One region of the Pseudarthrobacter sp. SORGH_AS 212 genome, then DNA from elsewhere that is predicted to be linked to it. Evidence: riboswitches for the same ligand, from Rfam matches in the RefSeq annotation. Region 1 holds a riboswitch; the other holds the start of a gene.
What was found. A riboswitch is a leader RNA that binds a small molecule or an ion and turns the genes downstream of it on or off. The one in region 1 is predicted to bind glycine.

Region 1 (15,764 bases):
CCAGCCCCAGTAGACGAAGATGGACAGTGAAATTCCTGCGGCCACCTGGCCGAAGGTCTCGATCCTGGTGACGTCGAACCAATCCCAGCTGAAGGGGATGGCGGTCTCCGAGGTGGACCAGTTGGCGAAGGCCATGCCGACGAACAGGCCGAGCACCAGCAGCTGGAATCCCACCAGGCCGTACTGCACCACTTTGGTGGTGTGCAGTCCGCGGTAGCTGACCCAGACAGCCAGGGCGACGAACACCAGGCAGGTCAGGACGTTCAGGGCCTTGTTATCGGCCAGTTCCGCCAATTCCGGTGAACCGGTGAGCTGGGACAGGAAGAGGTAGAAGAAGTCGACGGCCACGCCGGCGAGGTTGGACAGCACGATGATGTTGGCCGCCAGGAGGCCCCAACCGCCCATCCAGCCGACCCAGGGGCCGAACGCTTTGCTGACCCAGGTGAAGGTGGTGCCGCTGTCCGGTGAATCGGCGTTGAGTTCCCGGTAGGCCAGCGAGACCAGGATCATGGGGATGAAGCCGATCAGGAAAATCACGGGCAGCTGGAGTCCGGCTTCATTGACGGTGGGGCCCAGTGCGCTGGTCAGGGTGTAGGCGGGGGCGATCGTGGAAATTCCCAGGACGACGACGGCGAGGAGCCCCAGCTGCCCGCCCTTTAGTCCCTTGGCGGTAATGTCGCCGCTGCCGTGCAATTGCTCGCCCCGCGCGGCGGTGGAGCTGGTGCGGAGTGCTTCTGTCATGGCACCGCTTTCTGAAAGCTTATGACCGGGGTCACTATATGAATGGCGTTCATTTAGTATGGGGCTGTGACGGCGGTCGCGCAAGGGGGAATATGAATCACGTTCGTTTATGACTGTGCGGCAAAATTAGTAAGCTCACTGAGAAATATCCGCCCAGGCCCATGCCCGGTGGCCCGGGCGCTGATAGTTTCGAAGTTACTGGACCAATCGAGGAGGACTCCCATGAAAGCTTCACCGACCCTGACCAACAATCTGCAGGCCGTACTCGCCGACCTGATCGAGCTGCACATCCAGGGCAAGCAGGCGCACTGGAACATTGTGGGCACCAACTTCCGGGACCTCCATCTGCAGCTGGATGAAATCGTTGATGCCGCCCGCCAGTTCGCCGATGACACCGCCGAACGCATGCGGGCCCTCCATGCACTGCCTGACGGCCGCAGCTCCACCGTGTCGAAGTCGACTGCCCTGGCGGAATTTCCCGAGGGGCTGATCAGCACCAAGGACGCCATCGAGCGGATCGTTGCAGCCATGGAGGCCGCCGTGGGCACCATGCGCAAGGTCCATGACGAGGTGGATGAGGAAGATCCCACCAGCGCAGACCTGCTGCACGAGTTCATCGCCAAGCTGGAGCAGTTCGCCTGGATGGTGAACGCCGAGACGCTCAAGCCAACCGCCAGCGTCACCGCTCCCGACGAAAAGTAGCAGCGGGCTGCCGCCACGGCATGAATAAGGCGCCCTGCGCCGGAGGCTGATCTCCGGCGCAGGGCGCCTTTTGCCGTTAAGGCCTACGCGCTGCCGCGTGCCGTGGTGCTGTTACGCGGCCTTGGGCACTTTGCGAAGAACGACGGCGGCGCAGACTGCCGCGGTGGCCATCAGGACCAGTCCAATCGCCGCGGTGACGTGCACGCCGGAGTCGAAGGCGGCGGCCGCGGCCTGGCGGACGGCATCGGCCAGCGGGGCCGGAAGCCCGGCTGCGAGGTCCATGGCGCCGGCCAGTGTTTCGCCGGCACTGTGGCGGGCCGCTTCCGTGGCGGTGCCGTCCACAGCTGCCGGGAGGTGCAGGTTGTGCTGGTAGGAGGCCGTGAGGATGGAGCCAAGTACGGCCGTCCCCAGCAGCGCCCCCACCTCGTATCCGGTCTCCGAGATGGCGGCCGCTGCACCTGACTTGTGCGCCGGAGCCGCACCGAGGATGAGGTCGTTGGAGATGGTTTCAGCCGTCCCCACGCCCAGCGCCAGGATCAGCAACGCTGCCAGCAGCAGTGTGGGCCCGCCGTCGTGGTTCCCGAACGTCACCAGGCTGTACCCCGCGGAGCTGAACGCCAGGCCCGTGCCCACCACGAAGCCGGGCCTGACCTTCCGGACCAGTGGCACCACCACCAGGCCTGCCACCACAGTGGCAACAAGGGCCGGGATCATGGCGACGCCTGCGGCGGACGGCGTCATGCCCTCGAGCAGCTGCAGGTGCTGGGCCAGGAAGAGGATGAAGCCGTTGAAGGAAAACAGGGCCAGGACGTTTGCGGTGATGGCCATGCTGAACACCCGGTTGCGGAAAAGCGACATGTCCAGCAGGGGGTGCGGCAGCCGGAGCTGTCGCCGGACAAAAACGACTGCCATGGCCAGGCCGAAAGCCATGGCGCCAAGGCCGGTGCCGGACACTCCTTCCGTAGCCACTTCCTTGATGCCGTACACCAGCGGCACCATCACCAGCAGGGACAGTACGATGCTGGGAAAATCCACCTTCCCCGGTTCCGGATTCTTCGATTCCGGAATCAGCACCGGACCCAGGGCGATCAGTGGCAGCATGAGCGGCACTGCGACCAGGAAGACTGCGCCCCACCAGTAGTGCTCCACCAGCCAACCGCCGAAAATCGGCCCCAGGGCGGCCCCGCCGGAGAAGCCGGCGGCCCAGATGGCCACCGCCAGCCGGCGGCGGTTGGGCTCCGCAAAGATGTTGCGGATGAGCGAGAGGGTAGAGGGCATTAACATGGCCCCGAAGAAGCCCAGGGCGGCGCGTCCTGCGATCAGCCATTCCGCCGTTGGCGCGAACGCCGTGGCGGCCGAGAGTGCGGCAAAGCCGAGGCTGCCGGTGAGTAGCAGCCGCCGCCGGCCGATCCTGTCGCCCAGGCTGCCCATGCACACCAGCAGCCCCGCCAAGACGAGGGGGTAGGCATCCACGATCCAGAGCAGCTGCACCCCGGAAGGGTTCAGGGACTGGGCGATCGCGGGCAGGGCGAAGGTCAGGGCCGTGTTGTCCACGGCCACCAGCAGTACGGGAAACATCAGCAGCGCAAGGGCCAGCCAGTCGCGCCACGGGGCCCGTGGCGTGGCGGGTCCCTGGAGCCGGGGTGCATCACGGTGCGTCGAGATGGTCATGGAATTAACTATACCGTCCAGACGGTACAGTTTGGAATGGTGGCTGAGTTGAGCCCCTGGCATCCCGGGAAGGCATGATGGATGGCATGCCCCGAAAGCCAGTCGCCCGCGAAGCCGTCCTTGACGCCTTCGCCACCCTGTTGATTGAGGTGGGGGAGCGAGCCGCCACCCTGGACGCCGTGGCCCGAAAGGCCGGCGTCTCCAAGGGCGGGCTCCTCTACCACTTTCCGAACAAGGAAGCCCTGATCCAGGCGCTCCTGGACCAGTTGGACACGCTCGCGGGAGAAGACGCCGATGCCATGGCCGCCGCGCCGGAGGGCGCAGCGGCCTACTTCATCCGGTCCTCGGTGTGGGGAGACACCCCCTTGGACCGGGCCATCGTCGCCGCCACCAGGCTGGCGGAGGTGGCGCATGAAGAAACCCGCCGCCGATTCGCTGCGATCCAGCGGCGGTGGCTCGACGAAATCGCCGCCGACGTGGGGCCGGCCCTGGCCAAGGCCGTGCTGTACATGGGGGACGGCCTCTACTTCAACGCCATGCTCTCCGTTGGCCCCGTCCCCGAAGGCGGCGCGGCCGCGGACGTCGACGAATTGCTGGCAGCACTGGAGCGGCTCCGGCGCTAGCAGGACATTTGCCCCGGGGGCCGTGGCGTAGGAGAATTAAGCATTGTGGGAGTCGTCACCGGACGGCCCCGCGTACACATCCAATTGAATAGCCTTTGATCTGCGGCGGGAGAGTCCTGCCACAACGTTCGGCAGGCGCCGTAGGAGCAAATCCTCCCCAGGAATCTCGCAGGCCCCTGTACCGCCGCGGCGAGGCACCTCTGGAAAGCAGCAGGCCGTCCAGGCATCCCTTTACCGGATGCCGGACCGTTGTGCTCACCGACGGTGCAAGCGGGTCCTGTCCATGCAGGCGCCGCGGAAACTCTCAGGTCCAATACAGAGCGGGGAGGGACCCGAATCGCTGTGGCGTACCCTGCGCCGCCTGAGTATCTGGAGTTCCCCCGTGACGGTTAGTTCAGCCTCCACCACTTTCGTCGACCGCCATATCGGTGCCCGGCGCCAGGACCACGTCGACACCATGCTCAAGGCCGTGGGCTACGACACCGTCGACTCCCTGGTCGATACCGCCGTTCCCCAGGTCATCCGCCAGGAGACGGCCCTCCGCCTGCAGGACGCCCTCAGCGAGGTTGAGGTCCTGACCGAGCTGCGCCGGCTGGCTGGCAAGAACAAGACCGCCGTGCAGATGATCGGCCAGGGGTACTACGACACCATCACGCCGGCCGTGATCCGCCGCAACATCCTCGAAGCGCCCGCTTGGTACACCGCGTACACCCCGTACCAGCCCGAGATCTCGCAGGGCCGGCTGGAGGCGCTGCTGAACTTCCAGACCATGGTCCAGGACCTGGTGGGCCTGCCGATTGCCAACGCGTCCCTGCTGGACGAAGCGACGGCGGTGGCCGAGGCAGTCCTGCTGATGCGCCGCGCCAACAAGGCCAAACCTGCCGCTGACGGCAAAACGGTCCTGGACATCGACGTGCTGCCGCAGACCATCGCCATCGTCAAGGGCCGCGCCGAAGCGCTCGGCTTCGAGGTGGAGGTCGCCGACCTCTCCAAGGGCCTGCCCGAGGGCGACATCAACGGCATCGTGCTCCAGCAGCCCGGCGCCTCGGGCCGTGTCTTCAACCAGGCAGATGCCATATCCGCCGCCAATGAGCGCGGCGCGCTGGTCACCGTTGCTGCTGATCTGCTGGCGCTGACCCTGATCACTCCTCCGGGTGAGCAGGGTGCGGACATCGCCGTCGGCTCCACCCAGCGTTTCGGCGTTCCGCTGTTCTTCGGCGGCCCGCACGCGGCTTACATGGCCGTCCGCAAGGGGCTGGAACGCTCGCTGCCGGGCCGCCTGGTGGGCGTCTCGAAGGACGACGCCGGCGTTCCCGCCTACCGCCTGGCCCTGCAGACCCGCGAGCAGCACATCCGCCGTGAGAAGGCCACGTCCAACATCTGCACCGCGCAGGCGCTGCTGGCCATCGTGTCCTCCATGTACGCCGTTTACCACGGCCCGGACGGGCTGAAAGCGATCGCGGAAACGACGCACGCCCACGCCCGCACCCTGGCGGCGTCCCTCGCGGCCGCCGGCGTGGAAGTCCTGCACAAGAGCTTCTTCGACACCATCACCGTTCGGGTTACCGGCCGCGCCGCCGGCATTATTGCCGATGCTGAGGCACGCGGCATCAACCTGCGCTCCATCGATGCAGATACCGTAGGCATCTCCCTGGATGAAACCACGACGACGGCCGTCGTCGCCGACGTCGCGGACATCTTTGGCGCCAAGGTCGCCGGGGACGGGAGCTTCGCACTGGATGCCGGGGTGGAGCGGTCCTCCGGCTACCTGGAGCACCCGGTGTTCAACACCCACCGGTCAGAGACGCAGCTGTTGCGTTACATCCGCCGCCTGTCAGACCGGGACCTGGCCCTGGACCGGACCATGATCCCGCTGGGGTCGTGCACCATGAAGCTGAACGCCACCGCCGAGATGGAAGCGATTTCCTGGCCGGAGTTCGCCTCCATCCACCCGTTCGCTCCGGATTCCCAGACCGAGGGCTGGCGTGAACTGATCACCGGGCTCGAGGCTGACCTGACCGAGATCACCGGGTACGACCAGGTCTCCATCCAGCCCAACGCCGGTTCCCAGGGCGAACTCGCCGGCCTGCTCGCGATCCGCGGCTACCACCACTCCCGCGGCGATCAGCAGCGCAACGTCTGCCTGATCCCCGCCTCCGCGCACGGCACCAACGCCGCCTCCGCCGTCCTGGCGGGCATGAAGGTGGTTGTTGTCGCCACCGCCCCGGACGGCACCATCAACCACGACGACCTGACGGCGAAGATCGAGGCGAACCGGGACGTCCTGTCCTGCATCATGATCACCTACCCGTCCACCCACGGCGTCTACGACGGCGACGTGACCGAGATCTGCGACGCGGTCCACGCTGCAGGCGGACAGGTGTATGTGGACGGCGCGAACCTGAACGCCCTCGTGGGTCTGGCGCAGCCGGGCAAGTTCGGCGGCGACGTCTCGCACCTGAACCTGCACAAGACGTTCTGCATCCCGCACGGCGGCGGCGGGCCCGGCGTCGGCCCGGTCGCGGCGAAGGCGCACCTGGCCCCGTTTATGCCCGGCGATGCGAATAAAGCCGCGCATGAGGAGGGCCACGGCGTGGCGATTTCCGCGTCCCGGTTCGGCTCTGCCGGTGTGCTGCCGATCTCCTGGGCGTACGTGAAGCTGATGGGCGGTACGGGCCTGACCGAGGCCACCAAGTCCGCGCTGCTGGCCGCGAACTATGTTGCTGCCCGGTTGAACGAGTTCTACCCGGTGCTCTACACGGGTGAGGGCGGGCTCGTGGCGCACGAGTGCATCCTGGACCTGCGCGAACTCACCGCCCGCACCGGCGTCACGGCCGAGGACGTGGCCAAGCGCCTGATCGACTTCGGCTTCCACGCCCCCACCCTGGCCTTCCCGGTGGCCGGGACCCTGATGGTCGAGCCCACCGAGTCCGAGGACCTCGCCGAGATCGACCGCTTCATCGACGCCATGATCACCATCCGCAAGGAAATCGACCAGGTGGCCAACGGCGACTTCGCCGTCGCTGATTCCCCGCTGCGGCGTGCACCGCACACGGCGTCAGCCGTCGTCCGCTCCGACTGGGACCGCGCCTACCCGCGCGAGCAGGCCGCATTCCCGGCACACCACAAGCAGGACAAGTACTTCCCGCCCGTGGGCCGCATCGACGGCGCAGCCGGCGACCGTAACCTGGTCTGCTCCTGCCCGCCCCTCGAGGCGTTCGAGGAAAATACCTCCTTCGAAAACTAGGTTGCTCGGTGGTTGGGCTTGCCGAAACCTTGATGTCGACAAGCCCAATCACCACATTCGACAGGCCTAACAGCTGCTCCCTAAGGACTTCCCATGACTGAGAACTACACCGCCCTTTACGGCGAGCACCAGAAGCTGGGCGCCTCCTTCACCGATTTCGGTGGCTGGCAGATGCCCCTCAAGTACAGCTCCGAGCTCGCCGAACACCACGCCGTGCGCAACGCGGCCGGCCTGTTCGACCTCTCCCACATGGGTGAAGTCTGGGTCACCGGGCCGGACGCCGCAGCATTCCTGGACTTCGCCCTGGTAGGAAAGATCTCGGCCATGCCGGTGGGCAAGGCCAAGTACTCGCTGATCTGTGACACCGACGGCGGCATCATCGACGACCTGATTACGTACCGCCTCCCCGCAGCTGCGGACGGAACAGCCAAGTACCTGGTGGTCCCGAACGCAGGCAACGCCAAGGTGGTGGCCGCGGCCCTGCGGGAACGCGCCGCCGGCTTCGACGTCACCGTGCAGGACGCCTCGGCGGAAACGTCGCTGATCGCTGTCCAGGGGCCCAAGGCGCAGGACCTTCTGCTCCGGCTGGTCCCCGCGGCCCAGCACGCAGACGTCACCGGGCTGAAGTACTACGCCGCGGTGGAAGTTCCGTTCCTGGTCAACGGAGCCGGACTCGCCCTCCTGCTGGCACGCACTGGCTACACCGGCGAAGACGGCTTTGAGATCTTCGTGCCCAACGATGACGCCGTGGGGCTTTGGCAGGCACTCCTCGCGGTGGCCGACGACGGGGAGCTCACTCCGGCGGGCCTCGCATCCCGGGATTCGCTCCGACTGGAAGCCGGGATGCCCCTGTACGGTAACGAACTCTCCCTGCAGGGCGATCCTTACTCAGCTGGACTGGGTCCCGTCGTCGCGCTGTTCAAAGAGGGCGACTTCGTGGGCAAAGCTGCGCTGGCAGCAAAGAAGGAGGCCGGCGCGGGATCAACCACCGGCCGTCGCCTGGTGGGCTTGAAAGGCCTGGGCCGCCGTGCCGGCCGTGCCCACTATCCGGTCCTCAAGGACGGGGCAGTGGTTGGTGAGGTCACCTCCGGACAGCCCTCGCCCACCCTCGGCTACCCGGTGGCGCTGGCCTACGTCGACGTCCAACACGCCGCCCCCGGAACAGCCCTCGACGTCGACCTCCGCGGCAAGGCCGAACCGTTCGAAGTCGTCGAGCTGCCATTCTACAAGCGCACCAAGTAGGACGTCATGGCTGTTGGTGTTTTTGATCTGTTTTCTGTTGGTATTGGGCCTTCGTCTTCTCATACGGTGGGGCCGATGCGGGCTGCTGCGGTGTTTGCCGAGGAGTTGAGGGGCAGCGGGGTGTTGTCCAGGGTGGCAGGGCTGCGGGTGGATCTGTATGGGTCGTTGGCTGCGACGGGGCATGGGCACGGGACGATGACGGCCATCTTGCTGGGTCTGGAGGGGTTCCACCCCGAAAGGATCCTGCCGGCGGAGGTGGAGGAGCGGTTGGCTGCGATCGCCGAGACCGGGACGCTGCAGCTGGCGGGCGCCGGCGAAGGGGGGTCCGTGGCGTTGCCGTATGGGGTGAAGGACATGGTGTTGCGGCCGTTGACGGTGTTGCCGCGGCACACGAACGGGATGACGTTCACCGTCTCGGACGGCAACGGCGGGGAACTCCACCGGGCCACGTTTTTCTCCGTGGGTGGCGGGTTCATTGTCCGTGAGGGTGAGGAGGACGCCGCGCAGCAGGAACTCGATGAGTCCAAAAAGGAGCTGCCGTTGCCGTTCCGGACCGCTGCGGAGCTCCTGAGGCATTGCGCGGATACCGGGTTGGGGATCAGCGACGTGATGCTGGTCAATGAGAAGTCTTCCCGTTCCGAGGAGGAGATCCGGGCGGGGCTGCTGCATATCTGGTCCGTGATGGAGGCATGCGTGGCGACGTCGTTGAAGCGTGACGGGGTGCTGCCGGGCGGGTTGAAGGTCCGCCGCCGCGCCCCGGACTGGTTCGACCGGCTGAAAAAGGAATGCGCCCGCCCCGGCGAGGACAGCCAGGACCTGGAGTTCACGGACTGGGATTTCCATGATCCCCGGTACTGGCAGGAGTGGGTGAACCTGGTGGCGCTGGCCGTGAACGAGGAGAACGCCTCCGGCGGGAGGGTGGTTACCGCCCCGACGAACGGTGCTGCAGGGATCATCCCCGCGGTCCTGTATTACGCGCTGCATTTCGCCCCGGGCATGGAGGAGGCAACGCAGGAAGACCGCGACGGCGTGGTGGCCAGGTTCCTGCTCGCCGCCGGTGCCGTGGGGGTGCTCTACAAGGAACAGGCGTCCATTTCGGGTGCCGAGGTGGGTTGCCAGGGCGAGGTGGGGTCGGCGTCGTCCATGGCGGCGGCGGGACTTGCCGAGGTGATGGGCGGCACCCCGACGCAGGTGGAGAACGCCGCGGAAATCGCGATGGAACACAACCTGGGCCTGACCTGTGATCCGATCGGCGGGCTGGTGCAGGTTCCGTGCATCGAGCGGAACGCGATCGCGGCGGCGAAGGCCATCAACGCGGCGAAAATGGCGCTCTGGGGCGACGGGACCCACCGGGTCTCCCTCGATGAAGTCATCATCACCATGCGCGAAACCGGCAAGGACATGTCCTCCAAATACAAGGAAACCGCGATGGGCGGCCTCGCCGTCAACGTCGTCGAATGCTGACAACGGGAACCCTGTCGGTCATGGGCCGCACCTGGTCCGCTTCGGGCGGACGCTAATTGTTGATGGCCGCCCACACGTTCAGCGTTGAGGCGTACACCAGCCATGCCACGTAGGGCAGCAGCAGCAACCCCGCTGTGCGGCTGATGGGGCCGAAATACAGGATGGTGACGACGACGGCGACGATCAGCGCCAGGATGATCACCAGCGCCAGCCACAGTGCCGGCGTTCCGAGCGTTGGGTAGAGACCGAAAAACATCGGGGTCCAGGCGAGGTTCAGGACCAGTTGGACGGCGTAGGCAATCATGGCCGGACGCGTGCGCCTGGTGCGCTTGCGCCACACCAGCCAGGCCGCCACGGCCATGGCCGTGTACAACAGGGTCCACACGGGGCCGAACACAAAGTTGGGCGGCGTCCAGGGCGCCTTTTCCGCCGTGGCGTACCAGCCGTCGACGTTGCTGGTGGAGGCGAGGCCGCCAAGGCCGGCCACGAGGAAGGACGCCACCAGGAAACCCGCCAGTCCGGCCGCCTGGACCGCCGGCCTGTACGTGCGGGACTTTCGCTCCGACGGCAAGGTGGACTGTCCCGTGTTCGGCTCCATCTCACCACCCTTGCGAATCGTGGTGCGCGAGTCAAGGCAGGCGCGCGGAGGGGTCCAGGGCCCGCCGGACGGCCGTCCGCCAAGTTCCCCGGGCGCGGCCCGGACCGCCGCAGGCTTTAGACTTGAGGCTGCATGTCCGCGCAGGAACGGCAACAGCAGCACCGAGAACAGCACCGAGCATCAACCCCGATTGGACACGGCCCCCTTGCCAGAATTCACCGCACGTTTTGCCACAGCCGAGGAAATTGAAAACTGGGACAAGCACGTCACGGCCAACCCCAACGGCGGCAACATGCTGCAGTCGGCGGCCTACGCGTCCGTGAAGAACGGCAGCGGCTGGAAGGTCCGCTTCCTGGTGCTGGAAGGCGGCGGGACCGCCAGCTACAACCTGGTCCTGGAGAAGGCCGTTCCGCTGCTGGGACGGCTCTGGTATCTCATCAAGGGCCCGGACCTCGCCGACGCCAGCCACCTCAAAGCGGCGTTGGAGTCCTGTGCCGCCCTGGTCCGGGAGCGCAGGCTCAACGTGTTCACTATCAAGATCGAGCCGGACATCGTGGATTCCGATGCCGCCCGCGCCACGCTGGCTGACGCCGGCCTGGCCAAGGCCCCCAACATCCAGTCCAACGACTCCACGGCGCTGCTGGACATCTCCGGTACGGACGAGGAAGTCCTCAAGGCCATCTCCTCCCGCGCCCGCAACGCCGTCCGGCGCGCCGAAAGGGAAGGCTGCGAGGTAGTTCGCCGGGAACCGGGGCCCGAAACCTACCGTGCCCTCTACGACCTCATGGCCGACACCGTAAAGGCCAAGGGATCCATGCCTCTGCGCAGCTACGAGTACTACGCGCAGTTCTGGGACGAATTCTGCAACCGCGGCCAGGGCAACTTCTTCTTCACCTACGAAGACGGAAAGCCCAGCGTCGGTGCGTTCGTCATCAACTACGGTGCCAAGGCAACCTATAAGGACGGCGGCTCCACGCAAAACCGCAAACAGTACGGCGACTCGCACCTGGTCCAGTGGTCCGCCATCCGGAGGATGCAGGAACTGGGCTGCACCGAGTACGACTTCTGCGGCACGCCACCGGCATCACGGATCAAGGACAAGAGCCACAACCTGTACGGCATGGGGATGTTCAAGACCAGCTTCACCAAGACCGTCACCGACTTTGTGGGGTGCCACGACTACGTTCTTTCTCCCCTCCGGCACCGGCTGTGGGTCAAGGGCGGTGAGCGGGTGTTCCGCCGGATTGAAACGGCGCGCACCGGCCAGCAGTTCTACTGACCAGTCCCCCCGGTCCGCTGCCTGGTACCCCACGGCACGGAAGACGACGCTCCCGCCCCAGCACCTGCCAGGCAGGCCCGCGACAAGTTCCAGAAAAGGTAATCCCTTGAACCAGGTTTCCACCACCGCTCCCGAATACACGGTCCTCAGCGACGACGAGTTTGAGGCGTTCGCCCTCAAGCATCCGCAAAACAGTTTCCTGCAGTCGGCCGATTTCACCCGCTTCCAGCGCGCCCGCGGACAGCAGGTGGAACTGTTCGGTATCCGCCGCAACGGAGAACTCGTGGCCGCCGGGAAACTGAACTTCACCACCGCGCGCCTCGGGTACACCGTGTGCGAATGCGCCAAGGGACCCCTGATGGACTACACGGACCCTGCCCTGGTGCGTGACGTCGTCGTACTTCTCCGCAAGCGCGCGGCCGAGCGCAAGGCTGCCGAACTGCGGATCTCACCGAACCTGAAGTACATTGCCCGCGACGAGGACGGGGCCGAGCACCCGGAAACCACTGACAACCGGCCGCTGGTGGCGCGGCTCGGCGGCCTGGGATTCCGGCACCAGGGCCTGGAGATGAACTTCGTGAACGTTAACTGGATGTTCGTCAAGAACCTCCAGGGCATCGCGGACCCGGAAGAGCTGATCATGGGCACCAGCTACCGCACCCGAAAAGCCATCCGCAAGGCCGAAAAGAACGGTGTGTTCCTGGAGCAGGCCACGCTGGAAACCCTGGACGACTTTTACGGCGCGCTGAGCCGGGCCGGCGACGAGAAGGGCTTCGTCTACCGGGAACGGGAGTACTACGAGAACCTGCTCCGCACCACGTCGCCGGAATTCACCAAGCTCATGATGGCCAAGATCGACATCCCGGCCTACCGCCGGTCCATCACCGAACGGCTCGAAGCCGAATCGGCCACGGCCGCTGAGCTTCGGCGCGACGTCGAGGAGACGGGCAGCAAGAAGAAAGCCAACCGGCTCAAAGTGGTCCAGGACCTGGTGGACAGCTACGAGCGCAGCCTCAAGGACATCGAACGCTTCCCGGACTCCGTGGGCGTGGCCACCGTGGCCGCCATCCACTTCGTCTGCTACGGCGACGAGGTGGTGTGCGTGATCGGCGGCACCGTGCAGGACTACATCTATTTCAATGGCGCCACCTCGCTGTATTGGGGCATGATGCTGCACGCCCTTGAGAAGGGGTACCCGAGGTACAACTTCTACGGAACCTTCGGCATCTCCGGGCAGGACCAAGAGGGCCACGGCGGGTACGAATTCAAGAAGGGCTTCGGCGGCGAAGTGGTCCAACTCGTGGGCGACTTTGTGATGCCGGTCCGTCCCGCAGCCTTCCACGCCAACAGGCTGGCCAGGTCCGCCGCGGCGGCGGCCCGCACCCTGCTGGGCAAGCTTCCGATCAAGCGCGCCTGACCCACACATCCGCACCAGCGCACCACACCAGCGCATCAGGGAGGAGGAGATCATGGCCGACCGGCGCGATCATCCCAAAGCTCAACCAACCGGCGCCAAGGACCGCCCGCCCACCGGGCCGGCACGGGCGCTGCCCCGCACCGAAGCCCTGCCCAAAACCGAACCGCTGACGGCCGCCCAGGTCCGCCAGAACGCTGCGGCGAAGAAGATGCTGCGCCGGCTCGTGCAGGGCGAGAACCCTCCCACCGCGCCGCTGAGCATCGTGGACAGGCTGACCGGCAGCCCCTACGCCAACCCCACCATCCAGGTGAGCGGCGTGGACGCGTCGGCCCGCAAGACCCTGGACTTTGTCCTCCACCTCGCTGAAACCATGTTCCGCTACGGCGCCGGCGCCCTCGAAGTGGAGACCAGCATTATCGCCGTCACGGCCGCACTGGGGCTGAAATACGTCGAAGTGGACATCACCAACCAGTCCGTCGGCATCAATTACGCCCCCAAGGACCAGCCGCCCATCGCACTGCTGCGCGTGGTGCGGTCCTGGACCAACAATTACGCCGGCCTGGCCAGGGTGCACCAGCTGGTCACCGACATCGTGGCCGGGGGAGTGGGCCGCGACGAGGCCATCAGGCGCCTCAACGAAATCATCACCAGCCCCAAGCCCTTTCCGCGCTGGATGGTTACCTCGGCCTTCGGTGTCTTCGCCGCTGTGTTCGTGGGCGTGCTCGGCGGCGGGCCAGTATCCTCCGGCATCGCCTTCGCAGCCAACATCGGCATCAGCCTCCTGGCCCGCCAGCTGGGACGCTGGCGGGTCCCTGACTTCTTCATCACGGCGAGCTGTTCCTTCGTGGTCACCCAGCTGGCGCTGCTGCTCTGGCAGTTCGGCCTTACCACCTCGCCGGCCATCGTGGTGGTGGGCGGCATCCTCCTGCTGCTGCCCACAGGCCGCCTGGTCTCCTCGGTGCAGGATGCCATTAACGGCTTCCCCGTCACGGCCGCCGGACGTTTCCTCTCAACGCTCCTGACGTTCGGCGCCATCGTGGCAGGCATCGCCGTCGCCTTCGTAGTGGGCGAGCTGACCGGTGCGCAGCGGATCGACGTCACCGAAACGTTCCCGCCCGCCTACGACCTGTGGGTCCTCATCATCTTCGTGGCGGTGGCCGTGATGGCCATTGGCATCACCGAGCAGACCAGCTGGCAGCTGCTGCTGCCCACCGCAGCTGTGGGAGTCATCGGCTACCTGGTGCTGCTGGGCGGCGGACTGCTGGGCATCGGCGACCGGTTCGCGCCTGCACTGGCGGCCGTGGTGATCGGCCTGCTGGCCCGGGTGCTGGCACTGCGCATGGGAGCCCCGCAACTGGTGGTGGCAGTCCCCGCAGCACTGATCCTGTTGCCGGGCCTGACGATCTTCCGGTCCATGTACGTGCTCACCATCGAGGAATCGGAAATCCTGCTCGGTGCCGGCGGGATGCTCAGCGCCGGGGCCATCGTCCTGGGCACCGCGGGCGGCATCGTTCTGGGCGACACCCTGGCCCGCCCGTTCACCCGCAGCCTGGCCAGCAATGAACGCCGGCGAGCCCGGCGCCGCTAGGCTCGGGAAGGTCCAACAAAAGCGCGCCCCGGGCTCCTGCCCGGGGCGCGCTTTTGTTGCTCGGTTCGCGCCGGGATGTGCCGCTAGATTTTACCGACGGGGAGCTTCTTCTCCGCCTGGAAGACATCCTCGACCCGGCCCTGGGCCCAGTAGCCGGACAGCGATACCTGGCTGCGCTCAAGTCCCCGCTGGGCGAAGAAGACATCCCGCAGCGCCTTCATGTAGCCGCGCTCTCCATGGGCAAAGACGTCCACCGTCCCGGAAAGCCATTTCGCACCGGCCACGGCGTCCACGAGCAAGCGGCTGGCACCGGCCGGTTCCCCGTTGCGGGTCAGCCACTCGACCCGTACTCCGGCCGGGGCAGAAACGGGCTGGATGTCGGCCTCGGTATCCACTTCAAGGAACGCCAGCCCCGTGGCCCCCGCAGGCAGTGCCTCCAGGCTCGCTGCGATGGCCGGCAATGCGGCCTCGTCACCGGCGAACAGGTACCAGTCGGCGTCGGGGTTGGGGTTGTACGCGCCCCCGGGGCCAGTGAACGTCAGGGTGTCGCCCGGTTCCGCAGCAGCCGCCCACGGGCCGGCCAGCCCTTCATCCCCGTGGACCACGAAGTCGATGGCAAGCTCGCGTGCCTCAGGATCGACCCGGCGGATGGTGTAGGTGCGGGTGGTGGGCCACTGCTCCCGCGGCATGGTTTCGCGGATGGTGGCCAGATCAAAGGAAGCGGGGTATTCCACGCCGGGCTGCGGGAAGATGATCTTGACGTACCGGTCAGCGAAGCTGTTGTTCACGAAATCCCCGAAGCCGTCACCACCGGCCACAATCCGCACCATATGGGGGGACAACGACTCCCTCCTCAGTACCGTGAGGGTGACCTGGGGGCGGCTCTTTTTCGGGGCGCCGGCGGCGGCGGGAACAGTGCTCATAAGGCAAGCCTAAGCTAGGGCAAAGGCGGGAGTTCCCAGGTTACGGCCTCGGCACCCTGCTCCTGCAGCAGCCGGTTCACCCCGCTGAAGGGCCGGGAACCGAAGAAGCCCCTCGATGCCGACAGCGGGCTGGGGTGGGCGCTGGACACGGCCGGCCGGCCGGCCAGCAACGGGCGCACCGACTCGGCGTCCTTGCCCCACAGCACCGCAACCAGCGGCAGGGGTGACCCGTCCGCAGAGGTGCGGGCCGCGAGGGCGGTGACTGCCGC
Region 2 (15,764 bases), 490 kb from region 1:
GCGCTTGCGGAAGGCAATGTAGCTGGCCAGGATGACCGACCAGACGAAGATGAAGCACACGGCGGAGACGGTGGTCACCATCTCGAAGGCCTTGCCAACGTCCTGGCCGGCGTACATGAGCACGACGCCGGAGAGCAGGAGTACGCAGGAAAGGAACAGCGCGTTGCTGGGCACCTTCCTTGAGGACAGGCGGCTGAAGATGCCCGGGGCGTCGCCCTCCTGCGCGAGGCCGAACACCATGCGCGAGGTGGAGTAGATGCCGGAGTTGGCCGAGGACATGGCAGAGGTGAGGACCACCAGGTTGACCACGGTGGCTGCAGCGCCCAGCCCGGCGAGCGAGAACATGCCGATGAAGGGGCTGTGGCCGGCCGCGAACTGGGTCCACGGGGTGACGGCCATGAGGATGATCAGGGCGCCCACGTAGAAGAGCAGTACGCGCACGGGAATGGCGTTGATGGCCTTGGGAAGCGTCCGCTCCGGGTTCTTGGCTTCGGCTGCGGTGGTGCCCACCAGTTCGATGCCGACGAAGGCGAACACGGCGATCTGGAAGCCGGCCACGAAGCCCATGAACTCATTGGGGAAGAATCCGCCGTGGCTCCAGAGGTTGGTGAAGCTGGCGGTTCCGGCGTCGCTCTGGAAGCCGGTGAAGATCATGAAGAGGCCCACAATGATCAGCGCCGCGATGGCAATGATCTTGATGAGGGCGAACCAGAACTCGGTTTCGCCGAAGGCTTTGACCGTGGCGAGGTTCAGCAGCAGCAGGATGGCCACGGTGGCAAGGCCCGGGATCCAGAGCGGCAGTCCGGGCCAGAGTTCCTTGGAGTAGCCTGCGATGGCGATGACGTCTGCGATGCCGGTGATCACCCAGCAGAACCAGTACGTCCAGCCGGTGAAGAACCCCGCCCACGGCCCCAGGAGGTCGGCTGCGAAGTCGCTGAAGGATTTGTAGTTCAGGTTGCTCAGGAGCAGTTCGCCCATGGCACGCATGACGAAGAAGAGCATGAACCCGATGATCATGTACACGAAGATCACGGACGGGCCGGCCGCGGAGATGGTCTTGCCGGAGCCCATGAAGAGGCCGGTGCCGATGGCACCGCCGATTGCTATGAGCTGGATGTGCCTGTTGGTGAGCTGCCGCTCCAGGTGGGGAGGCTCGCTGCGGGCGGCGCTGCCCGCAGGAGGGATGTTGCGGGGTGGCTCGCCGTTGGACGTGGGGGGATGAATCGCCATGGGGAACTCCATCGATAAAGCGGCATTTTGGGTGCCGCAGAAGTTGGGTTCCTCCCCACTCTGTAGTGAACCTGAGAGTTTCCGCAGCCCAAGCCGCTTGCACCGCCGGTGAGCCGGAACGGGTCCGGCTGCTTTCCAGAGTTGCCTGTCCGCGGCGGTACATGGGCCTGAGAGTTTCCTGGGGAGGGTTTGCTCCTACGGCGCCTGCTAAATGTACCCGGCAGGACTCTCCCGCCGCAGGTCGAAGGCATGTTCAATTAGGTATGCTCAGCGGCCGCACCCTTCCGGGGCAACGCTGGCCCGGGCTGCTCCGATGAGCTGAGCCAGCCGGACAGGGTGCTGATCACCGGACCCAGTGTGGTGCGGGTCACGATCGGATGTCAAACCCCTTTTTCCGCCGCCGCAACAAAGCGGCTGCCGCCCATCGCGTGACAGTCGGATTTGTTTTCCTTTCAACCAACCTGTACGGTGTGAGGCGAATCACCCACAGTTGAATAGCCTTTCGAGCTGTGACGGGAGAGTCCTCCCGGCACCACCGGGCAGGCGCCGTAGGAGCAAATCCTCCCCAGGAATCTCTCAGGCCCATGTACCGTCACGGCGAGGCAACTCTGGAAAGTAACCCGGCTCCGGCCAGGTTCACCGACGGTGCAAGCGAACCCGCCACGCAGGGTTCCGCGGAATCTCTCAGGTCCAATACAGAGCGGGGAGGAACCCATCCCACGCCGTGCCACCCTGGCCGGCCAGACCTGGAGTTCCTCATGACGATTCAATCCCTTCCAACCTCGTTCGTTGACCGCCATATCGGTGCACGCCGGCAGGCTGACGTCGACACCATGCTCAAGGCTGTGGGCTACGACAGCGTTGACGGCCTGGTGGACGTGGCTGTTCCGGCATCGATCCGCCAGGAAACGGCGCTGAAGCTGCAGGACGCCCTCAGCGAGGTTGAGGTCCTGACCGAGCTGCGCCGGCTGGCTGGCAAGAACAAGACCGCCGTGCAGATGATCGGCCAGGGCTACTACGACACCATCACGCCGGCCGTGATCCGCCGCAACATCCTCGAAGCGCCCGCTTGGTACACCGCGTACACCCCGTACCAGCCCGAGATCTCGCAGGGCCGGCTGGAGGCGCTGCTGAACTTCCAGACCATGGTCCAGGACCTCACCGCCCTTCCCGTGGCCAATGCATCACTCCTCGATGAAGCCACTGCCGTGGCCGAGGCTGTGCTGCTGATGCGCCGGGCGAACAAAAATAAGGACGCCAAGGACGGTAAGACCGTCCTTGATGCCGACTGCCTCCCGCAGACCATCGCCATCGTGCTGGGCCGCGCCGAAGCGCTCGGCTTCGAGGTGGAGGTTGCTGACCTCTCCAAGGGCCTGCCTGAAGGTGACATCAACGGCATCGTGCTCCAGCAGCCGGGCGTGTCCGGCCGGGTGTGGGACCAGAGCATGGTTATCGCCGAGGCAAAGGAGCGCGGTGCGCTGGTCACTGTTGCCGCTGACCTGCTCGCGCTGACGCTGATCACCCCTCCGGGCGAGCAGGGCGCAGACATCGCCGTCGGCTCCACCCAGCGCTTTGGTGTGCCGCTGTTCTTCGGCGGTCCGCACGCGGCTTACATGGCTGTGCAGAAGGGCATGGAACGCACCCTCCCCGGCAGGATCGTGGGTGTCTCCAAGGACAACGCGGGCGCTCCCGCCTACCGCCTGGCCCTGCAGACCCGCGAGCAGCACATCCGCCGTGAGAAGGCCACGTCCAACATCTGCACCGCCCAGGCGCTGCTGGCCATCGTGTCCTCCTTCTACGCCGTCTACCACGGCCCGGACGGACTGAAGGCCATCGCAGAAACCGCCCACCACAACGCCAGGATCCTGGCCACGGCCCTCACCGCCATGGGCCGCGAACTGGTCACCGACTCCTTCTTCGACACCCTCACCGTGCGCGTGCCGGGCAAGGCCGCCAAGGTCATCAACGCCGCCGAGGCGCGCGGCATCAACCTCCGCTTCGTCGACGCGGACACGGTGGGCGTTTCCATCGATGAGACCACGACGGCGGCAACGCTGTCCGCAGTGGCCGTCGCCTTTGGTGCCGGCCCGGTAGGCGACGCCCAGGGTTTCGAGCTGCCCGACTCCGTGCTGCGCACCTCCGGATACCTGGGGCACCCGGTGTTCAACACGCACCGGTCAGAAACGCAGCTGTTGCGTTACATCCGCCGCCTGTCCGACCGGGACCTGGCCCTGGACCGGACCATGATCCCGCTGGGTTCCTGCACCATGAAGCTGAATGCCACCGCCGAGATGGAAGCGATTTCCTGGCCGGAGTTCGCCTCCATCCACCCGTTCGCTCCGGATTCCCAGACCGAGGGCTGGCGTGAGCTGATCACCGGGCTCGAGGCTGACCTGACCGAGATCACCGGGTACGACCAGGTGTCCATCCAGCCCAACGCCGGTTCCCAGGGCGAACTCGCCGGCCTGCTGGCGATCCGGGGCTACCACCACTCCCGGGGTGATCAGCAGCGCAACGTGTGCCTGATCCCCGCCTCGGCGCACGGCACCAACGCCGCCTCCGCCGTCCTGGCCGGCATGAAGGTGGTTGTTGTCGCTACCGCCCCGGACGGCACGATCGACCACGCCGACCTGTCCGCCAAGATCGAGGCGAACCGGGACGCCCTGTCCTGCATCATGATCACCTACCCGTCCACCCACGGCGTCTACGACGGCGACGTCACCGAAGTCTGCGACGCGGTCCACGCTGCAGGCGGACAGGTGTACGTGGACGGCGCGAACCTCAACGCCCTCGTGGGCCTGGCGCAGCCGGGCAAGTTCGGCGGCGACGTGTCCCACCTGAACCTGCACAAGACGTTCTGCATCCCGCACGGCGGCGGCGGGCCCGGCGTCGGACCGGTCGCTGCGAAGGCGCACCTGGCCCCGTTTATGCCCGGCGATGCGAATAAAGCCGCGCATGAGGAGGGCCACGGCGTGGCGATTTCCGCGTCCCGGTTCGGCTCTGCCGGTGTGCTGCCGATCTCCTGGGCGTACGTGAAGCTGATGGGCGGTACGGGCCTGACCGAGGCCACCAAGTCCGCGCTGCTGGCCGCGAACTACGTCGCAGCCCGGTTGAACGAGTTCTACCCGGTGCTCTACACGGGTGAGGGCGGGCTCGTGGCGCACGAGTGCATCCTGGACCTGCGCGAACTCACCGCCCGCACCGGCGTCACGGCCGAGGACGTGGCCAAGCGCCTGATCGACTTCGGCTTCCACGCCCCCACCCTGGCCTTCCCGGTGGCCGGGACCCTGATGGTCGAGCCCACCGAGTCCGAGGACATCGCCGAGATCGACCGCTTCATCGACGCCATGATCACCATCCACGCCGAGATCGAGCAGGTAGCAGCCGGCGACTTCTCCCTGGAGGCATCGCCGGTGCGCAACGCACCGCACACGGCGTCCGCCGTCGTCAGCTCCGACTGGGACCGCGCCTACCCGCGCGAGCAGGCCGCGTTCCCCGTCGCTTCCCTGCGGCAGGACAAGTACTTCCCGCCCGTGGGACGCATCGACGGCGCAGCCGGCGACCGCAACCTGGTCTGCTCCTGCCCGCCGCTTTCCGACTTCGAGAACTAAGGACTTCCCATGACTGAGAACTACACCGCTCTCTACGAGCAGCACAAGAAGGCCGGCGCCTCCTTCACCGACTTCGGCGGCTGGCAGATGCCCCTCAAGCATGATTCCGAACTCGCCGAACACCACGCCGTGCGCAACGCCGCCGGGCTGTTCGACCTCTCCCACATGGGTGAAGTCTGGGTCACCGGCCCGGACGCCGCAGCGTTCCTGGACTACGCCCTGGCCGGCAAGCTGTCAGCCGTTGCGGTGGGCAAGGCCAAGTACTCGCTGATCTGTGACACCGACGGCGGCATCATCGACGACCTGATCACGTACCGACTCCCCGCGGCTGCGGACGGAACAGCCAAGTACCTGGTGGTCCCGAACGCAGGCAACGCCAAGGTAGTAGCCGGGGCTCTGCAGGAACGCGCCGCCGGCTTCGACGTCACCGTGCAGGACGCTTCAGCCGAGACTTCCCTGATCGCCGTCCAGGGTCCCGCCGCCGAGCCCATCCTGCTGGCGCTTGTCCCGGCCAGCCAGCACTCCCTGGTCACGGAGCTTAAGTACTACGCCGCCGTCGAGGTGGGCATCACGGTCAACGGCGCCGTCCGGGACCTGCTGGTGGCCCGCACCGGTTACACCGGCGAAGACGGCTTCGAGATCTATGTCGGCAACCTGGAGGCAGCCGCCCTGTGGGAGGCCCTGCTCGCGGCCGGCGAAGGTTCCGGCCTCATCCCGGCAGGCCTCGCCGCCCGGGACTCGCTCCGCCTCGAAGCCGGCATGCCCCTCTACGGCAACGAACTCTCCCGCCGCGTCAACGCCTACGCCGCCGGGCTGGGACCGGTCGTGTCCCTGGCAAAGGAAAGCGACTTCGTGGGCAAGGAGGCCCTGGCAGCCATCAAGGCCGCCGGCGTCGGATCCACCGTGGGCCAGAAGCTCGTGGGCCTCAAGGGCACCGGGCGCCGCGCCGCCCGCGGCCACTACCCGGTCCTCAAGGACGGTTCCCTCATCGGCGAAGTTACCTCCGGCCAGCCCTCCCCCACCCTCGGCTACCCGGTGGCACTGGCTTACGTCGACGTCGAGTTCGCCGAAGCCGGCACCCTCGTCGACGTGGACCTCCGCGGCAAGCCGGAACGCTTCGAAGTAGTGGCACTCCCCTTCTACAAACGCCAAAAGTAGCCCCACTCCGGGACGGACAAGCCCCAGTTTCCACGCGTGCTGCACCCCACCGTCCCCCTAGCCTCGCAAGCTCGGCCAGGGAACCCGGACGGCGTGGGCCCACTTCGTCGCTCTGACGCACGCTTTCGGAAACCGCGGCCAGCCCGCCCTTGGAGGTGGCGGGGCATCCGGAAACGTGCGTCTAAGGAAGCGTCACGTCCGCTCAGCGGGCGTCTACGCGACCAAGCACGTGGAGGATGTCCTGCCAACTCCACTCCCGACCACAACTAAGTTTTCAAACGAACAGGAAAATCATGAGCAAAGTTGCAGCTGAACTGAAGTACTCCGCCGAGCATGAGTGGATTGCTGTTGACGGGTCCGGGCCTGCCGGGATCGGTATCTCGGCCGTCGCCGCCGATGCGCTGGGCGACATCGTGTACGTGGACCTGCCCGAGGTTGGCTCCATCGTGACCGCCGGCGAAACCTGCGGCGAGGTGGAATCCACCAAGTCCGTTTCGGACCTCTACTCCCCCGTCACCGGCGAAGTCACCGAGATCAACGACGGCGTGGTGTCCGATCCCGCCCTCATCAACAGCGACCCGTACGGGGCTGGCTGGCTCTTCAAGGTGTCCGTCACCGAAGAAGGCCCGCTGCTGTCCGCCGCAGAATACGCCGCAGCGAACGGCGGCGAGCTGTGAGCGCGGCTGCCGGCGCGGCTGTCACTGAGACGGTTGCCTTCCGCCAGGTTGAATCCCCCAGCCTGAACGCGGACCTGTCCGTCCTGGACCCGGAGATCGCGGCCAAGATCGACGACGAACTGGGCCGCCAGCGCGACGGCCTGGAAATGATCGCTTCCGAGAACCACACCGCCGCCGCAGTCATGCAGGCGCAGGGCTCGGTGCTGACCAACAAGTACGCCGAAGGCTACCCGGGCAAGCGCTACTACGGTGGCTGCGAACACGTGGACGTCATTGAACAGCTCGCCATCGACCGGCTCAAGGCCCTGTTCGGTGCCGAGTTCGCCAACGTGCAGCCGCACTCCGGTGCACAGGCCAACGCCTCGGTGATGCACGCGCTGATCAAGCCCGGCGACACCATCATGGGCCTGAACCTCGCCCACGGCGGACACCTGACACACGGAATGAAGATCAACTTCTCCGGCAAGCTCTATAACGTGGTGCCCTACCAGGTCCGCGAAGACACCCACACCATCGACATGGCAGAGGTGGAGCGCCTGGCGCTGGAAACGAAGCCGCAGCTGATCGTTGCCGGCTGGTCCGCGTACGCACGCCAGCTGGACTTCGCCGAGTTCCGCCGGATTGCCGACCTTGTGGGCGCCTACCTCATGGTGGACATGGCTCACTTCGCCGGCCTCGTCGCTGCAGGCCTGCACCCCAGCCCGGTGCCTCACGCCCACGTCACCACCTCCACCACGCACAAGACCCTCGCCGGTCCGCGCGGCGGCATCATCCTGTCGAACGACGCCGACATCGCCAAGAAGATCAACTCGGCTGTGTTCCCGGGCCAGCAGGGCGGGCCGCTGGAGCACGTCATCGCCGGCAAGGCCGTGGCATTCAAGATCGCCGCCTCGGCTGAGTTCAAGGAACGGCAGGAGCGCGTCCTCGCCGGCTCCCGCATCCTGGCCGAGCGCCTGGTCCAGCCGGACGTCACCGCCAAGGGCATCAACGTCATCTCCGGCGGCACCGACGTCCACCTGGTCCTCGTTGACCTCCGCAACTGCGAACTCAACGGCCAGCAGGCCGAAGACCGCCTGGCCGCGATTGACATCACCGTCAACCGCAACGCCGTGCCTTTCGACCCGCGCCCGCCGATGGTCACCTCAGGCCTGCGCATCGGCACCCCGGCTTTGGCGACCCGCGGATTCGGCGAAGCCGCCTTCCGCGAGGTTGCGGACATCATCGCCGAGGCACTGACGGCCGACGCCGACGCAGACCTTTCCGGCCTGCGTCACCGCGTCGAAGCACTCGCCGCAGCCCACCCGCTGTACCCCGGCGTCGCAAACCTCGCCTAGGTGCACGGCTCTGGTCACCTTCGGGACCAGCGGACCGGACATTTTCACGCCTGCTGCTCGTTCCTCGCTTTGACGCAGGCTTTCGAAAAGTCCGGCTCCGCCGGCCCTTGTGGGCAGGCTACGGGTGAGCGCCGACAACGTGCGTGTTCATCCCTGTTCTTCGCAAAGGTGCGCAGGGGTCGTTGCCCATCCTGTTGTTCGCTTGGGTGACGGGCCCTAGGGGGGTGAGCCGGATTCCGGAAGCGTGCGTCAGAGCGACGAAGGAGCAGCACGCGGAGGAATCCGGTCACCCACCATCCAACCCAACCACGCACGTTTCTAGTTAGGAATCCCACCATGGCCGTTGGTGTTTTTGATCTGTTTTCTGTTGGTATTGGGCCGTCGTCTTCTCATACGGTGGGGCCGATGCGGGCTGCTGCGGTGTTTGCCGAGGAGTTGAAGGGCAGCGGGGTGCTGGACAGGGTGGCCGGGCTGCGGGTGGATCTGTATGGGTCGTTGGCTGCGACGGGGCATGGGCACGGGACGATGACGGCCATCTTGCTGGGCCTGGAGGGGTTCCACCCCGAAAGGATCCTGCCGGCGGAGGTGGAGGAGCGGTTGGCTGCGATCGCCGAGACCGGGACGCTGCAGCTGGCGGGCGCCGGCGAAGGGGGGTCCGTGGCGTTGCCGTATGGGGTGAAGGACATGGTGTTGCGGCCGTTGACGGTGTTGCCGCGGCACACGAACGGGATGACGTTCACCGTCTCGGACGGCAACGGCGGGGAACTCCACCGTGCCACGTTTTTCTCCGTGGGCGGCGGGTTCATTGTCCGTGAGGGTGAGGAGGACGCCGCGCAGCAGGAACTCGATGAGTCCAAAAAGGAGTTGCCGTTGCCGTTCCGGACCGCTGCGGAGCTCCTGGGGCATTGCGCGGACACCGGGTTGGGGATCAGCGACGTGATGCTGGTCAATGAGAAGTCTTCCCGTTCCGAGGAGGAGATCCGGGCGGGGCTGCTGCATATCTGGTCCGTGATGGAGGAGTGCGTGGCGACGTCGTTGAAGCGTGACGGGGTGCTGCCGGGCGGGTTGAAGGTCCGCCGCCGCGCCCCGGACTGGTTCGACCGGCTGAAAAAGGAATGCGCCCGCCCCGGCGAGGACAGCCAGGACCTGGAGTTCACGGACTGGGACTTCCATGATCCCCGGTACTGGCAGGAGTGGGTGAACCTGGTGGCCCTGGCCGTGAACGAGGAGAACGCCTCCGGCGGGAGGGTGGTTACCGCGCCCACGAACGGGGCGGCCGGGATCATCCCCGCGGTCCTGTATTACGCACTGCATTTCGCCCCGGGCATGGAGGAGGCAACGCAGGAAGACCGCGACGGCGTGGTGGCCAGGTTCCTGCTCGCCGCCGGTGCCGTGGGGGTGCTCTACAAGGAACAGGCGTCCATTTCGGGTGCCGAGGTGGGCTGCCAGGGCGAGGTGGGATCGGCGTCGTCCATGGCGGCGGCGGGACTCGCCGAGGTGATGGGCGGCACCCCGGCGCAGGTGGAGAACGCCGCGGAAATCGCGATGGAACACAACCTGGGCCTGACCTGTGATCCGATCGGCGGGCTGGTGCAGGTTCCGTGCATCGAGCGGAACGCGATCGCCGCGGCGAAGGCCATCAACGCGGCGAAAATGGCGCTCTGGGGCGACGGGACCCACCGGGTCTCCCTCGACGAAGTCATCATCACCATGCGCGAAACCGGCAAGGACATGTCCTCCAAATACAAGGAAACCGCGATGGGCGGCCTCGCCGTCAACGTCGTCGAATGCTGACCCAGGGTTTCGACCGGCTCAACTAACGCCGCCCCGACGGCACACCCAGCACAAACAAAGGAAATCGATCATGACATTGGCACCCGAAGGCCGGAAGTTGCTGCGGATCGAGCAGCGCAACGCGGCTGTCCCGGTGGAACGCAAACCGGAATGGATCAAGGCCAAAGTCCAGATGGGCCCGGAATTCGTCCAGCTCAAGAACCTGGTCAAAAAAGAAGGCCTGCACACCGTCTGCGAAGAAGCCGGCTGCCCCAACATCTTCGAATGCTGGGAAGACAAGGAAGCCACCTTCCTCATCGGCGGCTCCGAATGCACCCGCCGCTGCGACTTCTGCCAGATCGACACTGGCAAACCCTCCCCCGTGGACAGGTTCGAACCCACCAAAGTGGCCCGCTCCGTCCAATCCATGCAACTGCGCTACGCCACCGTCACCGGCGTGGCCCGCGACGACCTCGAAGACGAAGGCGTCTGGCTCTACGCCGAAACCGTCCGCAAAATCCACGAACTGAACCCCGGCACCGGCGTCGAACTCCTCATCCCCGACTTCTCCGGCAACCCCGACCACATCGCCGCGATCTGCGACTCCACACCCGAGGTCTTCGCCCACAACGTCGAAACCGTCCCCCGGATCTTCAAGCGCATCCGCCCCGCATTCCGCTACGAACGCTCCCTCGACGTCATCACCCAGGGCCGGAACCTGGGCATGGTCACCAAATCCAACCTCATCCTCGGCATGGGCGAAACCCGCGAAGAAATCTCCGAAGCCCTCCGCGACCTCCACCAGGCCGGCTGCGACCTGATCACCATCACCCAATACCTCCGCCCCTCCGAACGCCACCTCCCCGTAGACAGGTGGGTCAAACCCCAGGAATTCGTCGACCTCCAGCACGAAGCCGAAGAGATCGGCTTCCTCGGCGTCATGTCCGGCCCCCTGGTCCGCTCCTCCTACCGCGCCGGCCGCCTCTGGGCCACCGCCATGCGCAAAAAAGGCCGCGACATCCCCGCCGAACTCGCCCACATCGCCGACGGCATCCAGGACTCCGGCACCACCCGCCAGGAAGCCAGCACCCTCCTGGCCGGATAGATCCGGCCAGGAAAGTCCGGGCAACATCCGGCGCCGTGCAGGTACCGGCCGGATTCACCACTGGCGGCCGGCCTGATGCTGATTGGGGGGCATCAGGCCAGCCGCCGTCCGGGCTTAAACTGGGGCTTATGCCCGCCCCCAAAGCCTTGCGCCCCTTTATCCACCGCGAGTACCGGGTCCTGATTGCAGCGCTGGCCATCTCCATTTTCGGTTCCGGTATGTGGGCCGTAGCCATGGTCTACCAGGTGATCCACCTTGGCGGCGGTCCCCTGGAACTTTCGCTGGTGGCCGCCGCCGGAAGCGTGGGACTGGTGGCCTTCGTCCTGGCCGGCGGGATCGCGGCGGACAGGGTCCCGCAGCGGCGCCTGATCATCGCCGTGGAGGGCGCCAACCTGGCAGTCATCGCCGCGATCAGCGGCCTGGCAATGGCCGGCTGGCTGCAACTGTGGCATGTGGCGGCGGGGGCTTTCGTGCTGGGTGTTGGCGCGGCCTTCTTCTTCCCTGCCTACTCCGCGATCCTGCCGCGCATCCTTCCGGCTGAGGACCTGCTGGCCGCCAACGGCATGGAGGGGACCATGCGCCCCGTCCTGCAGCAGGCGGCGGGACCCGCGGTGGCCGGCATCCTGGTGGCAGCCCTCTCGCCGTCGCTTGCGGTGACCGGGGTGGCCGCGTGCCACCTTCTGGCCTTCATTGTCCTGAACTTCCTGGGCCAGCATGCCCTGGCCACACCGCCCGCTGAGGCCGGCCACGAGGATGGACAGCGGAAATCGTCCTTCATGCAGGACCTCCGCGAAGGCGTCAGCTACACCATCAGGACCCCATGGCTGCTCTGGACGCTGATCTGGGCCTGCATTTCGGTGCTGTTCCTGATCGGCCCCATCGAGGTCCTGCTGCCATTCCTGGTGCGGGACCAGTTGGGCGGGGATTCGAGCATGTTCGGTTTCCTGCTGGCGGTCATGGGGGTGGGCGCAGCCCTGGGCTCACTGGTGACGGCGTCACTCCGCCTGCCCCGCCGCTACCTGACGGTGATGATGGTGTCCTGGGGCGTGGGCAGCCTGCCGATTGCCGCCGTCGGCCTCATGGACAACTTCTGGCTGATCGCCGCAGCTCTGTTCATCTGGGGCGCCACCGGGAGCGTGGGCATGGTCATCTGGGGCACGCTGCTCCAGCGCCGCGTCCCGCCACACCTGCTGGGCCGCATCTCCAGCCTCGACTTTTTCGTATCCCTGGCGCTGATGCCGGTGTCCATGGCGCTGGCCGGGCCAGCGGCTGAGGTGCTGCCCATCTGGCTGATTTTCCTGGTGGCGGGCGTGGTCTGCCCCATCATGGCCGTCATCGCGTCCGCCGCCGCCGGGATGCCCCGCGACGAACTGGCCCACCCGCTGGACGCGGCACCCGAAGCCGCCGTGTCCTGACTTAGCGGCACATCAGCTGTTGGCGAGGACCACCGGGATGCTCGCCGTCGGCAGTCCGCTGGGAAAGGCTGTGGGTTCCGGTTCCGCGACGGGCTCCAGCTCCACGCTGACGGGATCGGGGCCTACGGCCAGTACCTGGCCCCGCACGTCGACGTCCAGCGGGTCCCCTTCCTGGACGGTGAGGGTGATGGCGCCGGAGGAGAGCCGGACCAGCAGCAGCCGGCCGCTGATCTTGAGGTGGAAAGTCAGCCCGTCCCATTCCTCCGGGAGGCGCGGATCGAAGTACGGCACCGGGCCCTGGTCGCGCAGGCCCGCAAAACCGCACACCAGGGAGCTCCACACCCCGCCGGTGGAGGCAATGTGCACGCCGTCAATGGTGTTGCCGTGGGTGTCGTCCAGGTCGATGAACACCGCGTTGGTGAAGTGCTTCAGGGCCTCCCCGGAGTACCCCACTTCGGCAGCCATGATGCCCTGCACGCATGCAGACAGGGTGGAGTCGCCCGTAGTGATGGGGTCGTAGAAATCGAAGGCCCGCTGTTTCTCACCTGCAGTGAAATCCTGCCATTGCAGGAACATGGCGAGGACGGTGTCAGCCTGCTTGAGCACCTGGTGGCGGTAGATCACCAGCGGGTGGAAATGCAGCAGGAGCGGATACTTGGACCGCGGCGTGGTCCAGTCCCATGGCTCCAGGGTCATGAAGTCGTTGTCCTGGGAGTGGACCTGCATGCGGCTGTCGAACGGCAGGTGCATCAGGTTGGCTGCCGCCGCCCACAGCTGCCGCTCCTCCTGGGCGACGCCCGGGTGGTCCAGCGCTGCGGCAGCCCGCAGGTTAAACCGGGCCATGACGTTGGTGTAGAGGTTGTCATTTACCACGGCGGTGTACTCGTCAGGGCCGGTGACACCGTGAATGTGGAACAGGCCGTCCTTGCCGAAGAAGCCCAGCGAGATCCACATGCGGGCGGTCTCCATCAGCAGCTCAGCTCCCATGCCCTCCCGGAACGCGGAATCGCCGGTGGCCCACAGGTAACGGTTGGTGGCGAACGCTATGGCGGCCGCGATGTGGAACTGAGCGGTGCCCGCGGCGTAGTAGGCGCTGGCTTCAAGGCCGTTAATGGTCCGCCACGGGAACAGGGCGCCGTCCACGCTGAGTTCCTTGGCACGGACCTTGGCCTCGGGCAGCATGGCATGGCGGAACTCCAGGACCTGCCGGGCGCCGTCCGGGTTCGTATACGTCAGGTACGGCAGCAGGTACACCTCCTGGTCCCAGAAATAGTGGCCCTCGTAGCCGGATCCGGTGACGCCCTTGGCCGGGATGCCCGCCACGTTGGCACGCGCCGTGGCCTGGGCCAGCTGGAACAGGTTCCAGCGGATGGCCTGCTGCAGCTCCGGCTCGCCGCCGTCCACCACGATGTCCGAGGTCGCCCAATAGCCCCGGTAGTGCGCCTCGCTTTCGGCGAAGACGTCCGCGACGGGGCGCAGGCCCGCTTCGGCCAAGGCGGCGGCGTCGACGCTTTCGTCCTGCACGGTCCGGCCGGCGGCGTAGCTGACGCTTTTCTCCAGCCGGAAGGGTTCGCCGGCGCTGACGGCCAGAACGTAGCGGACGCTGCTGTCATCCTGGTCCACCAGGGTTTCGAAAGGCTGGTGGCCGGCGGAGGTCCAGTGGTCCACGGCCAGTCCTACACGCTGCTTGGATTCTGCGGCTTCCCAGGAGAGCCGCAGTGATCCGTCGCCGCCATCCAGCCGCAGCGGCAGCAGGACCCGTCCGGCGTGGCGGCCGGCGCGGCGCGGATCGTGGGCGGAGTGGTCCTCTACCGGCTGGTCCTGCCGGTTGAGCACCGACGAGGTGACGTCGAGCGAAATATCGCGGTCCGCCGAAACTTCGAGGGAAAGGCCCAGGCTGCCCCGGGATTCGTACCCCACCGCACGGCGTTCGGTGGTGGTGACCACGGATCCGGACCGGCACTGCCAAGTGATGCGGCACTCGTAGATGCCGGTGGAGAAGTCAACGCTCCGCCGGTAGTCCAGTACCTCCGATTCGGCAAGGCCCAGGGACTCCCCGTCCACTACCACGGTGAAGTTGTTGGCGTCCGGGATGTACAGGATGCGCTGGCCGGTCCGCGCGAATCCGAAGGCGTTCTCGGCGTGCTTAATGTCCCAGGTTTCGTGCAGCCCGTTGATGAAGCTGCCGGGAAGTTCGGCATCCGCCGCTGCCCAATGGGCGCCACGGACTCCGAGGTGGCCGTTGCCCAGGGAAAAGAGCGTTTCAAGCGTCCCTGCGTTTCCAGGCTCGTGGCGGGTTTCCACCAGTTGCCAGGGAGTGTTGGGGAACCGTTCGCGGTCCGCAGAGATGAGAGCCATGGTGTTGGGTCCTTTAGGCATGCTGTGCACCGGCGCAGGTCCGGCATAGGGGATTCGAAGAGAAAGCTTGCCCGGATGGGTGCTGCCCGGGGGTGGCAGCGGGTCTCCGGTGTGGAACGGGGCTCCCGTCAGGGCAGGAGCTCTCCAAGGTCGTTGACCACCAGGGTTGCCCCGGCTTCGAGGAGGGTTTGGCGCCCGGCACCGCGGTCCACGCCGATGACGGAATGGAACGATCCCGCCTGGCCGGCTTGGACTCCGGAGACAGCGTCCTCCACCACTACGCATTCCTCGCTGGGCAGTTCCAGCAGCCGGGCCGCGTAGGCGTAGGTCGCCGGGCTGGGTTTGCCGGGAATTCCTTCGCGGGCGGCCACCACACCGTCCACCACAACGGGGAAATGGTGGCTGAGGCCTGCGGCGGCCAGGACCGCGGGGGCGTTGCGGGAGGATGAGACGACGGCGACCTTCAGTCCGCGGGCCAGCGCGGCTTCGAGGAAACGCACCGAGCCTTCGAACGGCGCGACGCCGGTGCTGACGATGTCGTTGAAGATCCGGTTCTTGCGGTTCCCGAGGCCCTGGACGGTGATGTTGGCGGGATCGTCATCCAGCGGTCCTTCGGGAAGCTCGATGCTGCGTGAGGCGAGGAAGTCCCGTACGCCGTCGAAGCGCGGCTTTCCGTCGATGTGGTCGAAGTAGTCGCTTTCGCGGTAGCCCTGCACCTCGGGGTGCCCGGCAAGGAAGCCTTCGAAGAGTTCCTTCCATGCCTGCTCGTGCACGGTGGCCGTGGGGGTCAGCACACCGTCAAGGTCGAACAGGATGGCGGATGCGCCTGTCCAAGCGGCGGTGTCAGCTGCAGTTCGTTGTGTCATCGGCAGTGCGGTGTCCTCTCGGTTTACGGACTGCCGGTCCCGTCCGGACAGCCTGAAGGAGGTGCTGCTGCGCCACATGCACACAGCATCGCCTCCTTGTTCCGCCCACTGCAGGACCGATCATGGCCGTAGACGAGTGTAAGCGCTTGCAAATTTGACTTGCAAATGTTTTATCGCCGTTACCTTGAGCGCCTGCGGGTCATTTCAGCACGTAATGCCGAAGGAAAGCGCCAACGT

Region 2: another riboswitch for glycine. It lies ahead of gcvP (aminomethyl-transferring glycine dehydrogenase); the one in region 1 lies ahead of gcvP (aminomethyl-transferring glycine dehydrogenase).

The regions. Positions count from the first base shown of each region.
Region 1 covers NZ_JAUTAA010000001.1:1,053,672-1,069,435, reverse strand. The annotation lists gene QE394_RS04750 (APC family permease) at 1-741, opposite strand, end outside; gene QE394_RS04745 (DNA starvation/stationary phase protection protein) at 964-1,443, shown strand; gene QE394_RS04740 (MFS transporter) at 1,555-3,114, opposite strand; gene QE394_RS04735 (TetR/AcrR family transcriptional regulator) at 3,201-3,737, shown strand; glycine riboswitch at 3,834-3,931, shown strand; gene gcvP (aminomethyl-transferring glycine dehydrogenase) at 4,120-6,984, shown strand; gene gcvT (glycine cleavage system aminomethyltransferase GcvT) at 7,078-8,226, shown strand; gene QE394_RS04720 (L-serine ammonia-lyase) at 8,233-9,690, shown strand; gene QE394_RS04715 (TspO/MBR family protein) at 9,743-10,288, opposite strand; gene QE394_RS04710 (peptidoglycan bridge formation glycyltransferase FemA/FemB family protein) at 10,494-11,567, shown strand; gene QE394_RS04705 (peptidoglycan bridge formation glycyltransferase FemA/FemB family protein) at 11,674-12,984, shown strand; gene QE394_RS04700 (threonine/serine exporter family protein) at 13,037-14,572, shown strand; gene QE394_RS04695 (siderophore-interacting protein) at 14,656-15,495, opposite strand; gene QE394_RS04690 (uracil-DNA glycosylase) at 15,510-15,764, opposite strand, start outside.
Region 2 covers NZ_JAUTAA010000001.1:1,539,836-1,555,599, forward strand. The annotation lists gene cycA (D-serine/D-alanine/glycine transporter) at 1-1,230, opposite strand, end outside; glycine riboswitch at 1,376-1,474, opposite strand; glycine riboswitch at 1,734-1,832, shown strand; gene gcvP (aminomethyl-transferring glycine dehydrogenase) at 1,989-4,841, shown strand; gene gcvT (glycine cleavage system aminomethyltransferase GcvT) at 4,851-5,999, shown strand; gene gcvH (glycine cleavage system protein GcvH) at 6,293-6,676, shown strand; gene glyA (serine hydroxymethyltransferase) at 6,673-8,010, shown strand; gene QE394_RS07100 (L-serine ammonia-lyase) at 8,347-9,804, shown strand; gene lipA (lipoyl synthase) at 9,875-10,888, shown strand; gene QE394_RS07110 (MFS transporter) at 11,017-12,303, shown strand; gene QE394_RS07115 (glycosyl hydrolase family 65 protein) at 12,316-14,661, opposite strand; gene QE394_RS07120 (HAD-IA family hydrolase) at 14,790-15,527, opposite strand; gene QE394_RS07125 (phospholipase) at 15,727-15,764, opposite strand, start outside.